Linked DNA regions of Halococcoides cellulosivorans. Each later gene encodes a partner of the first gene's protein in a complex. Links are inferred from orthologs where the notes say so. Each region holds a gene or a part of one and is shown on either strand. Other genes may lie near its edges.

Region 1 (7,208 bases):
GAAGTGCTGATTCGCCAGCTCGAACGCGGCGACCTCATCGCGGAGTTGCACACCGAGGCGATGCCCGCGCTGGCCGACGCCGACGCCGATTTCACCGACGTGCACGACCCGGAGAGTCGCCTCCGCCAGACCGAGCGCGTGCGTGGGTCGGTCCGGCGCGGTCTGAGTCGGCTCGAACACACCGCCGGCTTCGGCGCGGCGGTCCCACAGGTCGGCTCCAACCTCGTCGAGTGTCTCCCGGCGGCGGCCGACCTCGCGGACGTCTGTGGCGTCCCCGGGCGGATCTTCGAGGTCGGCGGGCGGGCCGTCGTCCCCGACGACCCCGAGTTCGGCGTCTCCGAACACGTCGCCTCGATTTTGCTCGCCGCCCGATCGGCGGGCCATCCCGCGCGCGCGGCACTCAACGTCCGGTACGAGCCAGCCCTGCTCGATCGCCTCGATAGCACGGGCGCAACGGCCGTCGCGTTCGACCCCGAAGCCGATCGGGACGCAGCGATCGCCGCGGCCCTGGCCGACGACCCCGACGCCGACGTGCTCTATCAGACCGGCGCGTTCGGTATCGAGCCGATTCTGTACGTGCTGGGCGCGGACGCCTCGGCGGTCGCTGACCGCGTCGCGTCGTTCGTCTGAGCGACGGACCGGCGACTCAGGACTGAAAAACGGGGATCGAAATGGCCCGACCAGTCACGACGGGCAGTTAGCGCACGATGCGTCGTTTTCGCCGGACAGTGACCGCCAGTCAGTACACGACGACCGCACAGCGGTCCTGACCGGGACGGTCGATCGACATGGAGACCGACATCTCTTCACTTTCCTCGTTGGGGCTTCGTTTGATGGAGGGCATCGACAGAATCTACAACGTCCGGCAATATATTACTTTGGTATCGAGTAAAGTTTCGGCCAGAGTCGGAGCGTGGCTGTCGATCACGAACTGTCTCGAAAGAAATCCGCGGACGGGGGTGCCGCGGACGGGGGTGCCGCGGACGGGGAAACCTGTGGACTCTGGGGAGGGCCGACGCGCCAGCGGGTCGGTCTCAGGGTTCGACGACGGCACAGGAGTCGCGCCCGGGCCGGTCGACGGAGTGGTCGACGCTGCGATTCTCGAAGCGATCCGATCGGGGGGTGGTCAGTCCGAACATGGGTACTTCCACGTATGGACCGGTGGTATATATTTTTTCGGGTTCGAGTAAATCCATCGCCAGTCGGTATCATCCGGCCGAAGTCTTTCGATTTCCCGGATGAAGGTGGCAGAGTGATCGGTCGACCGGTTGCCCGAGGCTGGCCGACTGCTGGCAGAAATCATCGGCAATAGTTGTGACCACATCTATTACCCACCAGAAAGTAGACCACCCCATGTTTCGCAACATTCTCGTCGCGACCGACGGCAGCGACCACGCCAAAAACGCCGTCGATTATGCGTGTCATCTCGCGGAACGGTACGAATCGACCGTCCACGCGGTGTTCGTCGTCGACACGAACGTGACGGGCGAACCGGCGCTGAGCAGTGGCGAAGTGCTGGTGAGCGAACTCGAAGATTACGGTCGTGACGTGCTCGACGAGGTGCTCGAAACGGCCGAATACAGAGCGATCGACTGCGAAATCGCACGACGACACGGGACGCCCCACGAGGCCATCGTCGCTGAAGCCGACGACGTCGACGCCGACATCATCGTGCTCGGCTATCAGGGCACGTCGGCGGCGAGCGCCGTCGGGTCGACGGCGAGTCGCGTCATGCGCGCGACCGACCGACCGGTGTTGACCGTTTGATCGGCTCCGGCCGTCCGATCGGGAATCGAGTGCCGACCACCGCGAACCGTAGGGGGTTTATGGGCCGCTATCCAACCCGCGGGCAGGACGATCATCTATGGAGATGCCACGCCGGTTTAATACGTACTGCCCTCACTGCAACGAACATCACGAGCACGAGGTCGAGAAGGTCCGAACGGGCCAGGCCTCCGGAATGACGAAAGTCGACGGTCGACAGAGCGAACGCCAGTCGGGCATCGGGAACGACGGCAAGTTCTCGAAGGTCCCCGGTGGGGACAAACCCACCAAGAAGACCAACCTCAAGTACCGCTGTAGCGATTGCGGCAAAGCCCACCTCCGCGAAGGATGGCGCGCCGGCCGACTCAAATTCCAGGACTGACCATGCCCGGCAATTTCATTCAGATCACGTGCCCGGACTGTGAGAACGAACAGGTCGTCTTCGAGAAGGCCGCCAGCGAAGTCTCGTGTGCGGTGTGTGGACACACGCTCGCTCGCCCGACCGGCGGTCTCGCCGCCGTCGAAGGTGAGGTCACCGAGGTCGTCGAGTCACGATGAAGTACAGCGGCTGGCCCGACCCGGGCGAACTGGTCGTCGGGCGGGTCGAGGAGATCGAAGACTTCGGTGTGTTCGTCGACCTCGTCGAGTACGAGGACCGCGAAGGCCTCTCGCATATCAGCGAGGTCGCCAGCGGGTGGATCAAAAACGTCCGCGACCACGTCAGCGAAGACCAGCGCGTCGTCGCGAAGGTCCTCGACGTCGACACGTCGGCCCAGCAGATCGACCTCTCGCTGAAAGACGTCAACGACCACCAGCGCAAAGACAAGATCCAGGAGTGGAAAAACGAGCAGAAAGCCGACAACTGGATGGAGTTGGCGTTCGGTGAGGACGTCGACGAGGACACCTACACCGCCGTCGCGAACGCCCTGCTCGCGGAGTTCGGCTCGATGTACGACGGGTTCGAACAGGCCGCGATCCACGGCCACGAAGCGCTCGAAGAGAGCGATCTCTCCGAGGATCGGATCGACGCCATCGTCGAGACCGCTCGCGAGAACGTCTCCGTCCCGTACGTGACGGTCACGGGCTACGTCGACCTGACGAGTGCCGCCCCCGACGGCGTCGAGGTCATTCGCGAGGCCCTGGAGGCCGCCGAGGGCAACGGCGCAGTGCCCGAGGAGGTCGAACTCGAAGTCACGTACGTCGGATCGCCGGAGTACCGCATCCGCGTCAAAGCGCCCGACTACAAGACCGCCGAATCCCACCTCGAAGAGAGCGCCGACCGCGCCGCCGCGAACATCGAGGCGGCGGGCGGCGAGGCGACCTTCCACCGGGACCGACGCTCCGACGAGGAGTAACGTGAAATCCGATATTCTGGTCTGTGCGAACTGGGAGACGGTCCACGACCGGCCGGTGTACGCACTCGGTGAGACCTGCCCGGAGTGCGGCGGGCCGACGCACAACAGTGCGCCCGCGCCGTTCTCGCCAGAGGATCCCTACGGCGAGTACCGACGCTCACTTAAGCGGCGCAGCCGCGAGTGACGCCATGGAGGAGTTCGAGGTCGACGTTCTCGCGGAGGTCGAACTGACGGAGCCGGTGCTCGTCGAAGGGCTGCCCGGCGTGGGTCACGTCGGCAAACTCGCCGCCGAGCAGTTGATCGAAGAGCTCGACAGTACCTGCGTCCGGCGGGTCCACTCGACGCACTTCCCGCCACAGGTCACCATCGAGGACGGCACCGCCGAGTTGGCGAACGTCGCCTTTCACGCCATCGAGGTCGAGGACGGGCGCGACCTGCTCGTCCTGACGGGCGACCACCAGGCCCAGGACGGGGAAGGCCACTACGGACTCACCGAGACGATCCTCGACGTGGCCGAGGAGTTCGGCGTCGAGACGGCGTTCGCACTCGGTGGCGTCCCGATCGGAGAACTCATCGAGGAGTACGACGTGATCGGCGCGGTCGCTGACGACGAACTCACCGACGACCTCGAAGCCGTCGGCGTGGAGTTCCGCGACGACGAGCCCGCCGGCGGAATCGTCGGGATTTCGGGGCTTCTTCTGGGGATCGGAGACCGACGGGGCTTCTCGGCAGCGTGTCTGATGGGCGAGACCAGCGGCTATCTGGTCGACCCCAAGGCCGCCCGAGCCGTCCTGGAGACCCTCGAAGCGTATCTCGACATCGAGTTGGCCTACGAGTCACTCGAAGAGCGTGCCGACGAGATGGAAGACGTCGTCCGGCGCATCCAGGAGATGGAGCAGGGGACGCCGACCCCGTCCGACGAAGACCTCCGGTACATCGGCTGATCGATTCTCCGTCAGGAACGCGGCCGGATCGACCGACCGCACTCACTCGCCCGTTCGCATCAGGTGGCTTCTGAGGATGTCGGCGTCCGAGCGTGCCGTCAGCGGATCGATCACGGCGACGCGATCGGTCGCGTCGAGTGCTCCGTCGGCCCGGAGTCGTCGGACTGCCGCGAGGCCGACCCCGCCAGCCGTGCTCGTCGCGACACCGTCACGCCGCGCAGTGTCGACCGCCGTCGCGAGCAGGTCGTCGTCGGTGACGGCGACGCCGTCCACGACCGCCGCGCGCGTCCGCTCGGGAGCGACGGGATCGGGGATTTCGAGCGCGCCACAGACCGTGTCGGGCCGGTCGACTGGCTCGCCGTCGACGATCGGCGCACAGCCAGCGGGCTGAGCGGCGTACAGGTCGGGGACGGTCTCGATCGCGCCACAGGCCAGGCAGTCCACGAACCCATCGTCCAGTGCGATCGGGAGGTGACCGTGGCCGATCGGGACGACGATCGCGTCGAGGTCCGCCCCGGCGAGTTCGACAGCGATCGTTCGGAGGCCGGCGATCCGTCGGCCCGTCGCGAACGGGGCCAGCGACGCGCCCGGGAGGTCTGCGGTGGCCGCGCGTGCGTCGTCGTATCGACCCTCGACGACACGCATCTCGCCGCCGTAGACGTTGACCATCGCCTTCGCGTCGAATCGCGATCGGGAGGGCACGACGAGCGTCGCGTCGAGACCCGCCCGGGCCGCCAGCGCGGCGGCCGAGCGCGCACCGGGGCCCGGACTCGCGAGGTGGACCGCCTCACTCGTGACTGCCGCGATGGCCGGTGCGAGGCCGCGATCGGTGATCGATCCCGTCGGATTCGCGCCCTCACGTTTGATCGCGAGGCCAGCGACGTCGAACGCCGCTGCGGTTGCGGGCGCACTCACGAGCGGCGTCCCGCCGATGCCGGCCTCTGTCGGCGGGCCGGACTCGACCAGCCAGTCGGTCCAGGGCGAATCGAGCGCGTTCGCACCGCCAGCGGCCTCGATGTCGACCCGCGCGAGTCCACCACAGTCCGGGCAGTCCGACGGATCGGAGAGCCTCCGATCACAGTCCCGACACCGATAGCCCGTCGCCAGCGACGCGTTCATGTTCGCGTGTTCGGAGCCCGACGACCTAAACGGTCGGTATCGCGGACCCGGCAACGCTGGACCCGGCCGGAGTCTACAAGCCCCGAGGTTCCCCAGATCCAGTATGACCGACTGCGTCCGTGAGACGCTGACCGACGAGCGGCAGACGGAACTCTCGCGACTGGGCTCCTCGAAGGCCCTCTACGCGACGACGCGTGGCGCGATGGACGGGCCGACGATCGTCGCGGCCAGTGCGGCCCTGAGCGATGCGGTCGCGGACCGGCTGGCCGACCGTGAGGAGTCGTGGGCGGCCGACCTCGAATCCCGGGCGCGAGAGGACGCCGAGACGCTGTCAGATCTCGCTGGCGAGCCGATCGACCCACTGGTCGATTTCGAACTCGCGGGCAGCGAAGCCGAGACGCTCGGGACGCTCGTCGGCTGGGCGACCGTCGCGATCCACCTGGGCGAACAGGAGACGGGCTATTTCGTCGGGCAGGCCCAACCCGGCGACGCCGACACCGTGCGCTCGGTCGTCACGAATCGCAAGGAGTTCCGGAAGGCGGTCTGTAGCGCCGTCGAGAGTGCCGACGTCGACCGAGACGCGATCGAGTCCGCGGCGCTCGACGCCGTCGACGCGGCCTACGAGGCGTACGTCGACCGCCTCGAAGCCGAGGGGATCGAGCCGAAGTCGATCTGTTGAGCGGCGCGGCGACCGCGAGTGACGGCGACGCTCACCGGGCCGCGTCGACACAGGCCTGAAGATCGTCGAGCGATTTGACCTCGAAGACCGCGTAGTCGGCGCTGACGGCGTCGAGGACGCTCGCAAGGTCCTCGAACGGTTCGTGGGCGTCCCGGGTTCCGTCGTTGTCGTGCATGTGGACCGCCCGGATTCGATCACCGAACCGATCGACGTAACGGTGCCAGTCCTGACCCGACGCGGTCGCGTGACCCACGTCGAGGGTGACGTCGAGCGATCGCTCGACTGTGTCGACCGCCTCGCACATCGCCGCGAGGTCGTCGGGCGTCGTGGTGAACCGCCGATCGCGATCGGTCCGCGGCTGGTTTTCGAGGGCGAGCGGAACGCCGACGCGTTCGGCGTGCGCGGTGAGTGTCTGCAGAGACTCGATCGCACCCTCACGTGCGCGTGAGGTGACGTGATCGGGGTAGCGCGCGGGAACCGATCCACCGTGGACCACGACCGCGAGTGCGTCTGCCGCCGCGGCGTCGGTGATCGTCTCCTGGATGGTCTCGACCGCGGCGTGTCGCGTCCGGGGATCGAACGCCGCGACGTTGCAGTCCCGAAAGGGGACGTGCATCGAGACCGTCAGGCCGTACTCGGCGGCGATCGCCCCCAGTCGGGCCGCCGGTGGCGTCGACCGACTGCCGAGGTAGCCGCGCTTGAACTCGACGTGTTCCAGTCCGAGGGCCCCAACGTGCTCACAGAACGCCGCTGGACGCTCCAGGAAACGGAGATCGGTCGCGGCGCCGACCCGCGGCCGATCTGACGGGTCACCGGGGAGCCAGTCACTCATCGGTGGAGCGTCGACCGCCAGGGGCTTCGCCGTTTCGCTCGCGACGGAATCTTTTTGGTGCGTTCGACCCGTAATTAACGTGAACGATCGCGGAGGGCGATCAGCCCAGATCACCATGACAGAACACACCTCTTCGACGCGACGGCAATTTTTGCGCACGACGGCAGGAGCGGGGCTACTCGCTGCGGGCGGTGGCCTCGTGGGGTCGGCCTCGGCCGCCGAGGGCATTCCGACGCCGTGGCTCCACCGTGGCGAGGGCTCGGACAGCAACCTCATCAAGGATCCAGAGGGCAATCCGGTGACACTCCGCGGGGTCAACATTGCCGATCCCGCCCGGCTGGACGACAACGACATGCGGTATCACGTCACGGCGACGAAGGTCACCAGGTGGGCCCTCGACGAATCTGAGGGGTGGTACAATCGGATCGTCCGCATTCCCTGCCAGCCAGGAGACATTCTGGGCCAGGGACACGGCGGTGTCGCCCCCGGCGAGATGACCGCGAGCGACGTCGAGA
Region 2 (7,114 bases), 420 kb from region 1 along the record:
AGCGACCATGCCGACGTCTGGCTGGCCGTACACGACCGTCCAGTCCGACGGCGCGAGCGCGACGACGGGCAGGGTCGCGAGGTCCTCTTCGCCGTCGACACGGACGAGCACGCGTTGCTCGGGGACGGTCAGGCCCACCTCGATCGCTTCGAGCAGCGCCGTCGTGATCGTGCCCGCGGGGTTCGCGGTCTCGATGCGCTGATCGAACCACGCGTCGGGCCCACCCTGGTCCGGACGGACCGACTCCAGGACCGTCTCCTCGACGGCCGACCGCTCGGTGCGTTCGTCGACGAGCGCGAGCGCGGGTGAGTGACCCGCCTCCAGGAGGTGGTAGGTGACGATGTCGCCCACCGCGGCGATCGGGCCGTCGACGTCGGCCAGCAGTGCCGCCGCGTCCTCGTAGACCGGGCCGAGCGCCTCGCGCAGGTCGTCCCGAAGCTGATCCGGGACACTCACGAGCACGTCGGAGCGATCGTCGGGCGCGGACACGGTTAGCGGACCTTCAGCGCGTACTTTCCGGGCTCGGTGACCTCCATCTCGGTGGCGATCTCGCTGTCCTCGGGGTGGCCGATCACGACGTAGCCCGCCCAGTCTTCGGTCAGCGAGTTCGACCCACACGCCATGCAGGCGTCGCCCTCGGTGATTTCGGCGTCCTGGACGCGGTGACACTCCCGGCAGACGAGTCGCTTAGCCATCGGCCTCACCCGTCTGTGCCTGGCGGGCCTCGTACTCGCTGTCGAGCCAGCCGAGTTTGCCCAGGCCGACCTGTTTGGCCGTCAGGCCGATCTTCGAGTCCCGCGGGTTGCGCTCGTCGATCGATTTGGTGACGATCCGTGTGCGCACCGAATCGCCGACGCCGAGGGCCTTGTCGTCCTCGCGTGAGGCCAACCGCTGATTCTCGCCGTCGTAGGCGAGGTATTCGTCGGCGATCTGTGAGACGTGCAGGAGGCCGTCGACCGGGCCGAGGCCGACGAACGCGCCGAATTCGACGACTTCGACGACCTCGCCGTCGACGACTTCCTGCATGTGGGGGTCGAACGTGATCGCGTCGAACTCGGCGGTATAATAGACGCCGGGCTGGTTGGGCACGACCGCGCCCGTGCCGATGTCGTGGACGTCGATCACCGAGACGACCGATCCGACCTCTTCGTCGAGGCGTCCTTCGAGTTTGTCCCGCAGCAGCTTCGTGATGAGCTCCGGAGTCACGTCGTCGAGGTGTTCGGGGGGCACCTCGACGGTATCCCGGAGTCTGACGCGTTTGTACATGTTATGGTCGAGTGAGCGTGAGTTTGTGCTGGCCCCTTGAACTAACTACCGGAACGCCCGCGTCGAGCAACACCCGCCGCAACGCGGCGTCGTTGGTGACGACGTGGGTGACGCCGGGCTCGTGAGCGAGGTCGACGACGGCCTGATCGCCCGATTCGGCGGGCGTCTCGCGGATCGTACACCGCTCGGCCAGGTCGAGGCCGACGCCGGCGGCCGTCGCGGCCTCGCCACTGCCCGCGGCGAGTCGTTCCAGTTCCGCGTGGACGGCCGCGGGGACGACGTAGTCGGGATTCCCGAGCAGGCGGTCGCACTCGTCGAAGACGCGGACGCCGACCTCGACGGGCGCCATGAGGGCGTTCGCGTCGAGGACGACTGTGGGGGGCATCCGACGGACGGTCGCCGTCGAGCCAGTTGACCGTTTCGGATCGACCGGGCTGTCGCGTCAGTGATCGTGATCGCTCTCGCCCTCCGTGGCCTCGTGATTCAAAGATTCGATCTTCGTCCGCGCACCCTCTGGGAGGGCGGACTGCGGGGCAGCCAGCCCCGGGCCGTCGCTCGATTCCCCGACGACGATCGACCCGAGCATCCCGCCGGCCTCGTGGGGTCGACAGAAGTAGTCGTAGACGCCCGTGATTTCGAAGGTCTTCGTGAACTCCGCGCCCTCCTCCGCGATGGTGGTGCTGTCCCAGGCCGCCGCAGCCTCGGGAATTCGGTCCGGGCGATCGTTGGCCGACGCGTACGCCGTCGCGGTGTGGACGCCGCTCTCCAGCGTCCAGGTGACCGTCTCGCCGGGTTCGATCCGGAGGACGTGCGGGTGAAAGTGGTGGCCGTCGCCGTTGCTGACCATCTCGACGGTGCTGCCGTCCGGGCCCGCTCCGCCGTCGCCGGACGAACAGCCGGCGAGTCCGAGGACGGCGAGGCCGCCGGTGCTCGCGAGATACTGCCGTCGCGTCACTGCTGTCGCGTCCATCGGTCACCTCCATGCGGCCCACGCACGACCGAGGCGTGGTGGACCGTGTCGTGTGTCACGCTCACAGGAGCAGGGCACGCAGTCACGACAAGTGAGGCACACGCAACCGGCAACTCTCGGCCGGGGGCTGGCGAACGCTTAACCGCTCGACGCCGATACAGTCGGTCCTGTGACCTTCGAGGCCGACACCGTCCTGGACCTGCTTGGCGATCCGGTCGTTCGAGAGATTCTGGTCGTCGCGGGGCGATCGCCAGCCTCGGTGCGGACCCTCGAAACCGAGTGTGGCGTCGCGAAATCGACGATCTACCGCCGCGTCTCGGAGATGGTCGAGGCGGAGATGCTCGTCGAGCACACGCATATCGACCCGGACGGGAACCACCACCAGGTGTACGAAACCGTGATCGACCGACTGGAACTCGACGTCGAAGCGGACGGGCTCGACCTCCGGAATATCGACCGTGGCGACCCCAGCGACCGGGTCGACGAACTCTGGGACGACGTCGGTGAGGACTGATCAGCCGCCGGTGCCGACGCGGCACTCGATCGCGATCCTCGCGCGCTCGCCCACGGCGACCGGGCGGACGGCACCGACGCGGCGCTCGACGCAGATCGACGAGCAGCCCCGTCGACGTGACGAGAAGGACCAAGGTGGCGTGGGTCGTCGTCTCGGCCATGCGTCGGCTCACGGATCGGCCGGAGGGAGGCCATCGCATTCGCGGTCGCCTCTACGCGGCGTGTTTCGTCGTGCTAACAGTACCGTTCGTCGTGGCGGGTGCCCGCTCGATCGCAGGGGGGTCGACGACGGTTACGGTGCTCGGGAGTCTCGCAGTGCCCGTCTTCGCGGTGGGCGTCTACGGGCTCATCAATCCGCGCGTTCTGGGCGTCCAGCACGAGGAGGGTGCGCTCGTCGCGATCGCTCTCCTCGCAGTCGTGTACGCCGTCGTCCTGTGAAACCGGGCCGGGTCGAGCGACGTGACTGCCTGGGTGGGACGACCGGGCGTGCGCCCGAAGGAAGGTGGTCTTTCAGCCGTCGAGCGTGCCGATGCCGATCAACCGCCAGCGCGACCCGACGCGGCGGTTGATCGCGATCTTCGCGCCCTCTCGGGCGGCGACCGGGCGCTTGAGCGCGACCTCGGCCTCGCCGCCGCGCGCGCTCGTGACCGATCCGACCGTCGTCGCCGTGCGCACCGTCAACATCAGCGGTTCGCCCGTCGAGACCTCGTCGACGTCACCGTCTGCGCCGACGACGCGATCGAGCAGGTCGATCTTCATCGTGAATTTGTCCCGCACGGGCGGGAGCGTCCCCGGCGGGCCGGCGACCTGGCCCGCGAGTGCGTCGCCTTTGGTGAGCGACGGGTCGAGGCCGGTGCCCGCGCCGAGCAGCCCACCCGGACGGACCGAGTCGACGGGGTCGCCACCGGCCTGGAGCGACCGGAGCGTCGTCGTGATCGACTCGTAGGTCGTCTGCCCGCCGGACTCGACCTCGCGGCCGGGCACGAGTTCGATCTCGTCGTCGACGGTGAGTTCGCCGCTGAGCAGGGTGCCGCCGACGACGCCGCCCGTCAACTGATCGGGCGTCGCACCCGGACGATTGATGTCGAAACTCCGGGCGACGAGCAACTCGGCGTCGGCGTCGGAATCGCGCTCGGGCGTGGGGATCTCTTCTTCGATCGCCTCGATCAGCAGGTCGGTGTTGACCTCCTGTTGGGCGCTGATCGGGACGATCGGAGCGTCCTCCGCGACGGTCCCCGCGATGAACTCCTGGATCTGCTCGTAGTGCTCTGCGGCGCGCTCGCGGTCGACGAGGTCGATCTTGTTCTGTGCGACGACGACGTTCTCGATGCCGATCGAGTCCAGCGCCATCAGGTGCTCTTCGGTCTGGGCCTGGGGGACGTCCTCGGTCGCAGCGATGACGAGCACGGCGCCGTCCATGATCGCCGCGCCCGAGAGCATCGTCGCCATGAGCGTCTCGTGGCCCGGCGCGTCCACAAAGGAGACCGTCCGCAAGAACTCGGTCTCACAGTCGTGTTCGGGACAGGTCTCTGCGACGGTGTACCCCGCCGCGTCCTCACACTCCGGACACCGACGAAAGGTCGCGTCGGCGTAGCCGAGTCTGATCGAGATGCCCCGCTTCATTTCCTCGGAGTGTTGGTCGGTCCACTCCCCGCTGAAGGCCTCGACGAGCGTCGTCTTGCCGTGGTCGACGTGCCCGACGAGACCAATGTTCACCTCCGGTTGACGATGTTCTGTCATCTCGGGAGTAATCGTACCGGAGTTTCGGCCGGTGGCGGTGATAAAGGCGTTGTTCTCGGTGGGCTGTCGGGAGTCCCGAGCGGACCGATGCGACGCCAGCGCTGGCGACTGTGGAGCCGATTCGCTTCCGCCGATCTGGACTGAATGGTTGTCTGAAGCCCCATCGGGGCGGTTTCTTCGTCCGATGGTTGTGACTCTCAGTTATTTTCCAATAGATTAACGGCGTCAGAAAACAAATTAGTTCGAACGAGAGCGTCAATCTATGCCCGACCGATCACAATCACCGGAGGAGGACCAGGTTTGCACCCGACGGAGCGCGCTCAAGGCGGGGCTGGCGACGACACTGGGCGGGGTCGTCGTCGGGAGCCACGTCGCGAGTGGGGCGGAGTCGACAGCGGCCACGGACGACGAGACGCCGACGTCCCGGACCACCTCGACGCGAGTGATCACGGGGCATACGCCCCCCGAAATCGAACCCACTATCCAGGTCGACGACGGGCCGATTCAGGAGACAACCAGTGTCACCGTGGCCCCGGGGACGCCGGTGACACTCGCACTGCACGTGACCAGTGGGAGTGTCTACGACTGGTTCTGGGACGACGGATCGACCGGCCGCGAACGGACGGTGCGTCCGACCGAAACCACGGGCTATGTGGCCGAGTACAGTGCACCCCCATATTTTTCCGGGAGCGTCCGATTCGACGTGTTCGTCGAGGGCGACCCGACGCCGACGCCGACCGATCCGACGACGACGCCGACGCCGGAGTCGGGCCCGACGTGGCCGGCCGATCCGGGGGCCACCGATCCCGACGGCGATGGCCTCTACGAAGACCTGAATGGAAACGGCCGGATCGACTTCCCCGACGTGAACGCGCTGTTCCAGCACACCGGCACGGAGGCTGTGGCCGCCAACAGCCAGTATTACGACGTCGATTCGGACGGGAGCGTCGACCTCCAGGACGTCCTCGCGCTGTTCGAAGACGTCTGACCGACTCGGTTCGGTCTCGATGGCCTGTCGCTATCCGAGCGTGATCATCGCGATGCCGAGCACCGCGAGCAGCGCGGCGACGAGTCGCACGCGGAGGTACTTCTCGTGGAGCACGAAGCCGCCGATCAGGACGGCGACGACGGCCTGGGCGTTGACGATCGGTGACCCCACACTCGCGGGGATCACCTGGAAGGCGAGCAAGACCAGGTGATTCCCGACGGCGACGAGGAGCCCCGCCGCGAGAAAGAGTGGGAGGTCGTCCCGAAAGCCCGTGGGCATCTCCCGCCGGACGGCGAAGGGCAGCACCATCAGCGTCGTGATCGCGAACATGATCGGAATGTACGTCTGTGGGGGGACGCCCAGGTGGTCGGCATCGACGATGAAGCGCTTGCCCACGTCGACGAACCCGAAGGTGAGCGCGCTCGCGAGCGCCAACTGGGCCGCCCGCGAGGTCGCCGCACGGCGGATCGGCTCGAACAGTTCGCCCGGGCGGTAGTTCGCGACGTAGATCGCGACCGTGGCGACGAGGACGCCCGCGATCTGGAGTCCCGAGAGGATCTCACCGAGCGCGATCACCTCGATCGGGAGGACGAACACGGGGACGATCTTGCTGATCGGCGCGACGTAGGAGGCCTCGCCACGCACGAGCGCGTGGAAAAAGAAGAGGACGGCGACGCCGGTGAGCACGGCGACGGCGACGATCGTCCCCACCGTCCGGGGGTCCGCACCACCGGGGAGTGCGGGCCCGTCGAGCGTGAGCACCGCGAACGGCAGGTAGGTCAACAGGGCGATCGAGTTGATCGTCGCGAGAAAGATCGGGAACGGATAGTCGGTGAAATACTCCTTGATCGCGACGAGGTAGACGCCGAAGAGCAACGCAGCGACGCCGGCGAACAGATACCCGAAGAGCACGCACGCCCTTCGCGGCCCGGCCCCAAGAGCGTCGCGGCTCGCCGGTCGTGATTGACCTGGCAGTCGGTGACGACCCGCGGGTCAGTCCCGATCGCGCCGGGCCAGTCGCTCGGCGGTCTCGCGATCGGTGACCCTTCGGTCGTGTTCGGCCCGCACCAGTGCGTACAGGGCGAGCCCCCCGCCGAGGCCGACGGTCATCGCGAACAGGACGATCGCGAGGCCCGTGCCACCAGTCACGCTGCTCACCCGAGGAAGACGTCGACGATGTCGCTCGACCCGCTGGTCCGGTCCCGGTACAGCTCCGAATACCCGCAGTTCGTACACGAGACCACGTTGAAGCTGTTCGTCTGGATGTCGAACAGCTTCGAGAGGCCGGTGCCAGTGGTCGCGATCTCGCCCACGTCGGTCTCTTCGTGACCGCACTTCGGACAGCCCCGATCGTCGTCCATGAACGGCGGTCGCGGCCGGGCCGATGTCAATCTTTCCCGGGTCGGGGGCGTTTTGAGCCACCGGTCCGATCACTGGTCGTGCGCGAAGCGGCGTTCGAACTCGCGGTGTGTGCCCACGTCGAGGAGCGCGACCGGGTCCTCGCTCGCCAGATCGGGACGGGTGTCGACACGCGCCGGATCGCGGACGTGATCGTTCTCGACCCGGGGCCCGATTTCGAGACTCGGGCGTCGATCACCGATCGGGCGATTCCGCCGGTCGTGATCGAGGCGTTCGCG

Evidence for each region.
Region 2: the proteins of HARCEL1_RS08610 (region 1) and HARCEL1_RS10745 are in contact, whole or in part, in a crystal structure (PDB 3CW2), measured with the Saccharolobus solfataricus proteins. The link is inferred for Halococcoides cellulosivorans from one-to-one orthologs. Residues at the interface, in WP_009989173.1 of Saccharolobus solfataricus: Val185, Arg186, Thr187, Asn188, Glu189, Pro190, Leu191, Gly192, Val193, Glu194, Ile196, Lys197, Ile200, Ser201, Leu204, Ile217, Lys218, Ile219, Tyr220, Thr221, Ile222, Gly223, Ala224, Pro225, Tyr227; in WP_009988771.1 of Saccharolobus solfataricus: Asp222, Lys225, Pro226, Gly227, Thr228, Gln229, Phe230, Asn231, Leu233, Lys234, Gly235, Leu259, Phe273, Thr274, Lys275, Tyr300, Leu301, Asp302, Pro303, Ser304, Leu305, Lys307.

Annotation. Positions count from the first base shown.
Region 1 is NZ_CP028858.1:1,742,881-1,750,088, forward strand. The notes cover bases 1,260-4,218. They hold HARCEL1_RS08610 (translation initiation factor IF-2 subunit alpha), read left to right. Parts: upstream 1,260-2,318; coding sequence 2,319-3,119; downstream 3,120-4,218. Other genes in these bases: HARCEL1_RS08595 (universal stress protein), read left to right, coding at 1,354-1,767; HARCEL1_RS08600 (50S ribosomal protein L44e), read left to right, coding at 1,865-2,146; HARCEL1_RS08605 (30S ribosomal protein S27e), read left to right, coding at 2,149-2,322; HARCEL1_RS08615 (RNA-protein complex protein Nop10), read left to right, coding at 3,121-3,303; HARCEL1_RS08620 (proteasome assembly chaperone family protein), read left to right, coding at 3,308-4,063. In the rest of the region: HARCEL1_RS08590 (thiamine-phosphate synthase family protein), read left to right, coding at 1-630; more of HARCEL1_RS08625, read right to left, coding at 4,219-5,182; HARCEL1_RS08630 (hypothetical protein), read left to right, coding at 5,286-5,861; HARCEL1_RS08635 (sugar phosphate isomerase/epimerase family protein), read right to left, coding at 5,893-6,693; HARCEL1_RS08640 (cellulase family glycosylhydrolase), read left to right, coding at 6,809-7,208. UniProt on the Methanocaldococcus jannaschii protein: eIF-2 functions in the early steps of protein synthesis by forming a ternary complex with GTP and initiator tRNA.
Region 2 is NZ_CP028858.1:2,162,905-2,170,018, reverse strand. What follows is about bases 2,375-5,239. They hold HARCEL1_RS10745 (translation initiation factor IF-2 subunit gamma), read right to left. Parts: upstream 4,490-5,239; coding sequence 3,260-4,489; downstream 2,375-3,259. Other genes in these bases: HARCEL1_RS10740 (dockerin type I domain-containing protein), read left to right, coding at 4,752-5,239; HARCEL1_RS10750 (hypothetical protein), read left to right, coding at 2,885-3,187; HARCEL1_RS10755 (winged helix-turn-helix domain-containing protein), read left to right, coding at 2,406-2,750. In the rest of the region: HARCEL1_RS10780 (GTP-dependent dephospho-CoA kinase family protein), read right to left, coding at 1-489; transcription elongation factor subunit Spt4, read right to left, coding at 492-695; HARCEL1_RS10770 (DNA-directed RNA polymerase), read right to left, coding at 688-1,266; HARCEL1_RS10765 (PIN domain-containing protein), read right to left, coding at 1,268-1,651; HARCEL1_RS10760 (cupredoxin domain-containing protein), read right to left, coding at 1,709-2,236; more of HARCEL1_RS10740, read left to right, coding at 5,240-5,477; HARCEL1_RS10735 (DMT family transporter), read right to left, coding at 5,508-6,389; HARCEL1_RS13425 (hypothetical protein), read right to left, coding at 6,471-6,635; HARCEL1_RS10730 (zinc ribbon domain-containing protein), read right to left, coding at 6,632-6,838; HARCEL1_RS10725 (DUF5787 family protein), read left to right, coding at 6,917-7,114. UniProt on the Methanocaldococcus jannaschii protein: eIF-2 functions in the early steps of protein synthesis by forming a ternary complex with GTP and initiator tRNA.